DNA from 3 places in the Rhizobium sp. CFBP 13644 genome. Region 2 is predicted to be linked to each of the others. Evidence: predicted binding sites of a transcription regulator. Region 2 holds the regulator's gene; each other region holds the start of a gene.

Region 1 (2,203 bases), on a different contig from region 2:
TGCCACGCATAAGGACCTGCACCCTTCATCCGCTTGCCAAATTCAGCATCGTAATCCTTCCCGTCCCGCATGGAGCGCACCAGCGACATGACGTGCTGATAGCGGTGCGGATAGTTTCTCAACAGCCATTCGCGAAACAGCGGGCTGACCTCAAGCGGCAGGCGCAGGAGAACATAGGATGCTTCCGTTGCCCCAGCTGCCTTTCCAGCTTCCAGCACGCGTTCTATCTCATGGTCGTTCAGCGCAGGGATGACAGGTGCCATCATCACAGCCACGGGAATGCCAGCCTCCGTCAGTGTCTTTATCGCCTCCAGCCGCTTGGTGGGGGTCGATGCGCGTGGCTCCATGCTGCGAGCAAGCTTGCGGTCGAGGGTCGTGACGGAAATTCCCACCTTCACCAGACCCTTGGCCGCCATTGGTGCCAGAATATCAATGTCACGGGTAATCAGCCCGGATTTGGTGACAATGGCAACGGGATGCTCGGCTTTCGCCAGGACTTCAAGGATCTGGCGCATGATGCGCCATTCCCGCTCGATCGGCTGGTAAGGATCGGTATTGGTGCCAATGGCGATGACCCGTGCCTTGTATCCCGGCTTGCCGAGCTCGCGTTCCAGAAGTTTCGCAGCGTCCGGCTTGGCAAACAGCTTCGCCTCGAAATCCAGTCCTGCCGACAGCCCCATATAGCTGTGCGAAGGTCTTGCGAAACAGTAGATGCAGCCATGTTCACAACCCCTGTAGGGATTGATGGAGCGATCAAAGGGAATGTCAGGCGAATCATTGCGCGTGATGATGCTGCGTGGCTTTTCGATCTGAACCTCAGTGCGAAACTCCGGCAATTCCTCGATGATCTGCCAGCCGTCATCCACGGCCTCGTGCTGCAGGGTCTCGAAACGTCCGCCCGGATTGATGCCCGCCCCACGCCCGCGCCGACGGTCGATCTCGATCCGTAGACCCGATGCATCGGCCAGGGCATTGGCAATATCTGGCGTATGGCCCGGCTGAAAAGCAGCCTGCCCCGAAAGCACATGTTGTCTCATCTGGATACTCCTGACCGGGTGAACCGGCTTGGTGGATGACCCGATTCATAAAGCAGGAATGAGAACAAGACAAGAACAAAATACCGAAAGACTCGATAGCAATTTGCTCTGCCTTGCGTTAAAAATTCAGGCGAGGAAATCAGATCGTGTTTCCGAAGCTGGGGATTACAAGCTTGCCTAAGACATGCTGACAGTCATTATGGAATGCCGGGATCAGGAGCCGGAACTTGCGCATACCTTGTCCACGCTTGTTTCCGGTGCGGTGGAGGGGCTGGTGAGCGACGTGATCATCCTTGATCATGGCTCCACGGACGGCTCGTCTCGCGTGGCCGAGGCAGCAGGTTGCCGGTTTGAAACAGACTGGGATATGGGCCAGATCATAGCGTCGGCGCGCGGTGAATGGATACTACTGATGGAACTGGGCGGCCGCCCACAGAGCGGCTGGATTGAGGACATCATGGAATATACGGCGCTGAACACACGCCCTGCAAGATTTGCGCCGTCGCGCCATTACCGTCCATCCTTGCTATCACGCCTGACGCACCGGAGCCGCCCGCTGGAGTACGGCCTGCTGCTGAGGAAGGCGGATGCGGTGGCGCAATCCAGCGGAAGGCTGGGTCGCATCGGACTGGATATTTTCCTGAAGGGACAGAAGGCGAGGCGTCTGAGCGCAGAACTCATTCCAGCCTGGGCTTTGCGCAGAGCGTCCTAGCAGACGTTTTTTCTAAGCGCCGCGCTTCAAATGCTCGTCAAGGCGCGGCATGATTTCCACGAAATTGCAGGGCATGTGGCGGTAGTCCAGCTGTGCTTTCAAGATGCCATCCCATGCGTCCTTGCAGGCACCAGGAGAACCCGGCAGGACGAAAATGAAAGTGGCATTGGCAAGCCCTGCTGTTGCGCGTGACTGTATGGTGGATGTGCCGATTTTGTCATAGGAAATGCGGTGGAAAACCTCGGAAAATCCATCCATGCGCTTTTCAAACAGGGGCTCCAGCGCTTCTGGGGTAACATCGCGTCCGGTAAAGCCAGTGCCGCCGGTGGTAATCACCACATCAATCGCATCGGACAGAGTCCAGCTGCGAACCTGCTCCAGAATGGCGACCGTGTCATCCGGCACAATGGCACGGTCCACAAGCATGTGGCCAGCATCGACGATCCGGGCGGCC
Region 2 (2,203 bases):
TCATTCAGCTTGGCCAGCACGTTTTTCATGTCCCAGGGTGCCAGAAACTGGCCCTTCTTCACATTGATGACGCGGCCGGTCTTGGCAGCAGCGACTAGTAGGTCCGTCTGACGGCTGAGGAATGCCGGAATCTGCAGAATATCTATGACGGGCGCAACAATGACGCACTGCTCTTCGGTGTGAATGTCCGAAAGGACTGGAAATCCGAACTGCGCCTTCAATTCTGCGAAAACTTCAAGCGCCTTGTCGATGCCAATGCCGCGCTGGCCCGAAAGCGAGGTGCGATTGGCCTTGTCGTAGGATGATTTGTAAACCAGACCGATTCCCAGCTTGCCGCAGAGTTCGGCCAGCGTTTCGGCAATCATGAAAGCATGGTCGCGGCTTTCCATCTGACACGGACCGGCAATCAGGGAAAATCGTTCGGTGTTCGAGAAAGAGACCGCTCCAGCACCCTCGCCGGCAATGACCTTCAGATTGTTCGTCGCACTCATGGTTTTCCCTTGGAACAAATGAAACAGTGCACGGGCATCGCGCCCGATCTTAGCAACGCATGTAGCAGTAAGCCGACAGCGAGTCACGGTATAGGAACCGTATTCGGCGGGATTGTGGGCATCGCTGAAACTCGTTTGTACTTTCACTGAGTTTTAAGGGATTGCAGAACACATATGGAACAGATAGTGTTCGTTCTGTATTTGTTTCCCGAATCTCCGCCTCGAATCGTCAAGGGTCTCTTCATGCTCACGCGCAAACAGCAGGAACTGCTTCTATTCATTCATGAGAGAATGAAAGAGTCCGGCGTGCCACCATCTTTCGATGAAATGAAGGATGCACTCGAGCTTGCCTCAAAGTCAGGCATCCATCGGTTGATCACAGCCTTGGAGGAGCGTGGTTTCATTCGCCGGCTACCGAACAGAGCGCGTGCGCTTGAGGTTATCAAGCTTCCCGAATCATATTCGCCCCCAGAAAAGCCACAGCGCGGCTTCACGCCAAGCGTTATTGAAGGCAGTCTCGGCAAAACAGCAGCTGTTGAGCAACGGCCTCAGCCATCGTCTTCCAACAGCAGAAATTCCGAATCAGTCAGTGTACCGGTCATGGGACGCATTGCAGCGGGCGTGCCAATCTCCGCCATTCAGAACAACACTCATGATGTGGTCGTGCCGATGGATATGCTGGGTGCGGGTGAGCATTACGCGCTTGAGGTTAAAGGCGATTCGATGATCGAAGCCGGTATATTTGACGGCGATACCGTCATTATCAAGGATACCAGCACCGCAAATCCCGGTGATATCATCGTGGCTCTGGTGGACGAAGAGGAGGCAACGCTTAAGCGCTTCCGTCGCAACGGCGCGTCTATCGCACTTGAAGCTGCGAACCCTGCTTATGAAACCCGCATATTTGGACCCGACAGGGTCAAGATTCAGGGAAAGCTAGTTGGTCTGATCAGGCGTTATCACTGACCAGCCTGACAGGCTCTTGCCTCGCTTTTCAGGCGCAGTCTTAACTCTGTTGACGCTCGCGGGACCTCAAGTCACAGCGCGGTGATAGAATTGGTTAGCCGGGTATCGACTCCATTACGATTGTGTGATTTTGAGTGAATTTTCCGTTATGTCGGCAGATACTTATGGCATGGAAATGCGCCGTTGCGTTTGAAGGCGGTGCTTGTGACCCGGCATTGATCGCCACGTTGGTGACGGCCATCAAATAATTTGAATGATGCCATCGCTGTGGATGGCTTTATGCAAGAAATTCTCTCGTTTACTGATAGTTTTCTCTTTTTGATCGCTGCCTTCTGGAGCGCCGCCCATGTATCAACTTTTCATCGCCAACAAGAATTACTCGTCTTGGTCGCTGCGCATCTGGGTGCTGATGCGCACGCTCGGAATTGGATTTTCCGAGCGATTCATGCGTTTCGATGACAAGGACCATGCGTTTTCGGAGTTTTCACCGACATCGAAAGTTCCCTGCCTGGTGGATGTTGATCTGACAGTATGGGAATCGCTAGCCATCACCGAATATCTTGCGGAAAAGCATGATGGCGTATGGGCAGCGGATGCAAAGGCGCGGGCCTGGTCTCGCTCTGCCGCTGCGGAAATGCATGCCGGCTTTTCGACATTGCGCAACAACCATCCGATGAGCGTTGGTCTTCGGATACGGCCGTCATCCATATCGGACGCATTGCAGAGAGATATTTCCCGGATCGACG
Region 3 (2,203 bases), on a different contig from region 2:
GCCTGGCTTTGGCAGGCGGTCGGATATGGCGACGAGGTCCATGTTGATGGAGCCGAAAACTGTGATCATGCGGGTCATTCCAAAGGGGGTAAAAACGAAGTCGAAACAGACGGCGACTTTGCCGGGTGTATCACTCGTCGTCAACCACCCTCAGCTTAGGCGAGCCGGCGCGGACCTCTGAAATGCGGCGCAGTTGCTCGGCTTCGAGATGGGCGATTTCCTTTTGTGAGGGCGCAAAATCCAGGCTCTCGATTTTGACACCGCGCGCCAGAACCTTGTCAGACGAGGTCAACATCATGTCCACGTCCTTTTGCACCAGTCCGAAATGCGACTGCAATTTGCGCGTCCTCTCATCCAGCCGCCGTACATCGTCCATCAACAGCGCCACTTCACCCTGAATGAGGTGGGCCTGTTCTCGCATACGCTGATCCTTCAGCACCGATTGGATGACCTGCACGGACAGCATCAGGAGGGACGGGGAAACAATGACCACGCGGGAGCGGTGTGCGCGCTGGACCAGATTTTCGAAATGCTGGTGAATATCTGCAAAGATCGATTCCGAGGGCACGAAGATAAAGGCGGTGTCCTGGGTTTCACCCGAGATCAGATATTTGTCCGCCACATCGCGAATATGCACTTCCATGTCCCGACGAAACTGCTGCGTGGCGGCCCGCTTGGCCTCAGGCCCATCATCGGCTTTCAGCGCATTCCAGGCTTCGAGCGGAAACTTCGCATCAATCACCAGCGGAGGCGCATTGTTCGGCATTCTGATCGTGCAATCGGGTCGAAATCCGTTAGAAAGCGTGGGCTGCAAGCTATAGGAGCCGGAGGGCAGGGCGTCGGCAATCAGTGCTTCCATGCGCGCCTGCCCGAAGGCGCCACGTGTCTGCTTGTTGGAGAGGATGGCCTGCAAGCCGATCACATCCTTGGCCAGATCCTGAATATTGCCCTGTGCGGCATCGATGACCGCCAGTCTTTCCTGCAACTTGCTGAGATTTTCATGCGTGGAGCGGGTCTGCTCCGTCAAGGTGGTGCCTATCCGCTGCGACATGCCGTCCAGACGGTCGTTCAGCGTCTGGCTCATTTCGTTCTGACGGGCGCTCAGGCTCTCCGTCATCGCGGCAATGCGCCCATGCAGTTCCGACTGAGTTCTTAAAAGCTCGGTGATCTCATCCCGCGACTGGTCAACCACCGGCGGCCTTCGCAAGATAAGGATCGCCGCGACAAGACACCCGACAAGGATGAGGGAAAGCAGTGCGCCAACCGATATGTCGTTGCCACCAAGACTGAAAGCTGTCGTACCAAGTGCGTTAAAATCAATGTTCATAAGCAAATCTAACAGATTTCCCGTGATTCGTCAGATCAAAGCATGAACATTTCCACGGCACAAATGAGTCCGCTTTTTCGGCTTTCGTGCCGTGAATGGTGCCTTCTATTTTTTGTTTCCTCGAAAGAAGAGATGCGTTATGGGGAAGCCATGACGATCAAACCTCTTATTATTTTGCCTGATCCTTTGCTGCGCCAGCAATCCAAGCCCATCGAACAGGTGGATGCCGAGATCACGCGTCTGGCCGATGACATGCTGGAAACGATGTATGATGCGCCGGGCATTGGCCTTGCTGCCATTCAGATCGGCGTGCCGCGCCGCATGCTGGTCATCGATATCTCGCGTGAGGATGAAGACCGCAAGCCAATCGTTTTCATCAATCCTGAAATCCTCACCGTGTCGGATGATGTTTCGACCTATGAGGAAGGCTGTCTTTCGATCCCTGATTATTATGCAGAGGTCGAGCGTCCGGCAGCCCTGACATTGGCCTACATCGATCGCGATGGCAAAAAGCAGATGCTTGAGGCTGACGGTTTGCTGGCAACCTGTCTGCAACACGAAATCGACCATCTGAACGGTGTGCTGTTCATCGACCACATTTCCCGATTGAAGCGGGAAATGGTCATCAAGAAATTCACTAAAGCGGCCCGCGCAAAATTCTGATCCGCCGATCTCTTCAGATCGACGGGTCCGTCTGCGGGACAGGGGGCATCCATGGCACTTCGCATCATTTTCATGGGTACACCGGACTTTTCCGTTCCCACCTTGCGTGCCCTTGTCGATACGGGTCATGAGATCGTCGCTGTTTATACGCAGCCGCCGCGTCCCGGCGGACGTCGCGGACTTGATCTGCAGAAATCGCCTGTCCATCAGGCT

The links. Region 2 encodes LexA, which represses DNA repair genes until DNA is damaged. Its sites were predicted from a motif close to TGTTCNNNNTGTGTTCNG; they were not measured.
Region 1: a site for LexA is predicted at 1,098-1,115, ahead of IFT53_RS02140 (PA0069 family radical SAM protein). Genes of this name have one in related genera too.
Region 3: a site for LexA is predicted at 1,359-1,376, ahead of IFT53_RS04460 (DNA recombination protein RmuC). Genes of this name have one in related genera too.

The regions. Positions count from the first base shown of each region.
Region 1 covers NZ_JACYVF010000001.1:443,966-446,168, reverse strand. Annotated here, with positions in the region: gene IFT53_RS02140 (PA0069 family radical SAM protein) at 1-1,037, opposite strand, end outside; gene IFT53_RS02135 (glycosyl transferase) at 1,222-1,749, shown strand; gene moaB (molybdenum cofactor biosynthesis protein B) at 1,762-2,203, opposite strand, start outside.
Region 2 covers NZ_JACYVF010000008.1:50,827-53,029, forward strand. Annotated here, with positions in the region: gene kdsA (3-deoxy-8-phosphooctulonate synthase) at 1-491, opposite strand, end outside; gene lexA (transcriptional repressor LexA) at 735-1,457, shown strand; gene IFT53_RS18320 (glutathione S-transferase family protein) at 1,804-2,203, shown strand, end outside.
Region 3 covers NZ_JACYVF010000001.1:929,467-931,669, reverse strand. Annotated here, with positions in the region: gene IFT53_RS04465 (ribokinase) at 1-69, opposite strand, end outside; gene IFT53_RS04460 (DNA recombination protein RmuC) at 131-1,333, opposite strand; gene def (peptide deformylase) at 1,478-1,990, shown strand; gene fmt (methionyl-tRNA formyltransferase) at 2,042-2,203, shown strand, end outside.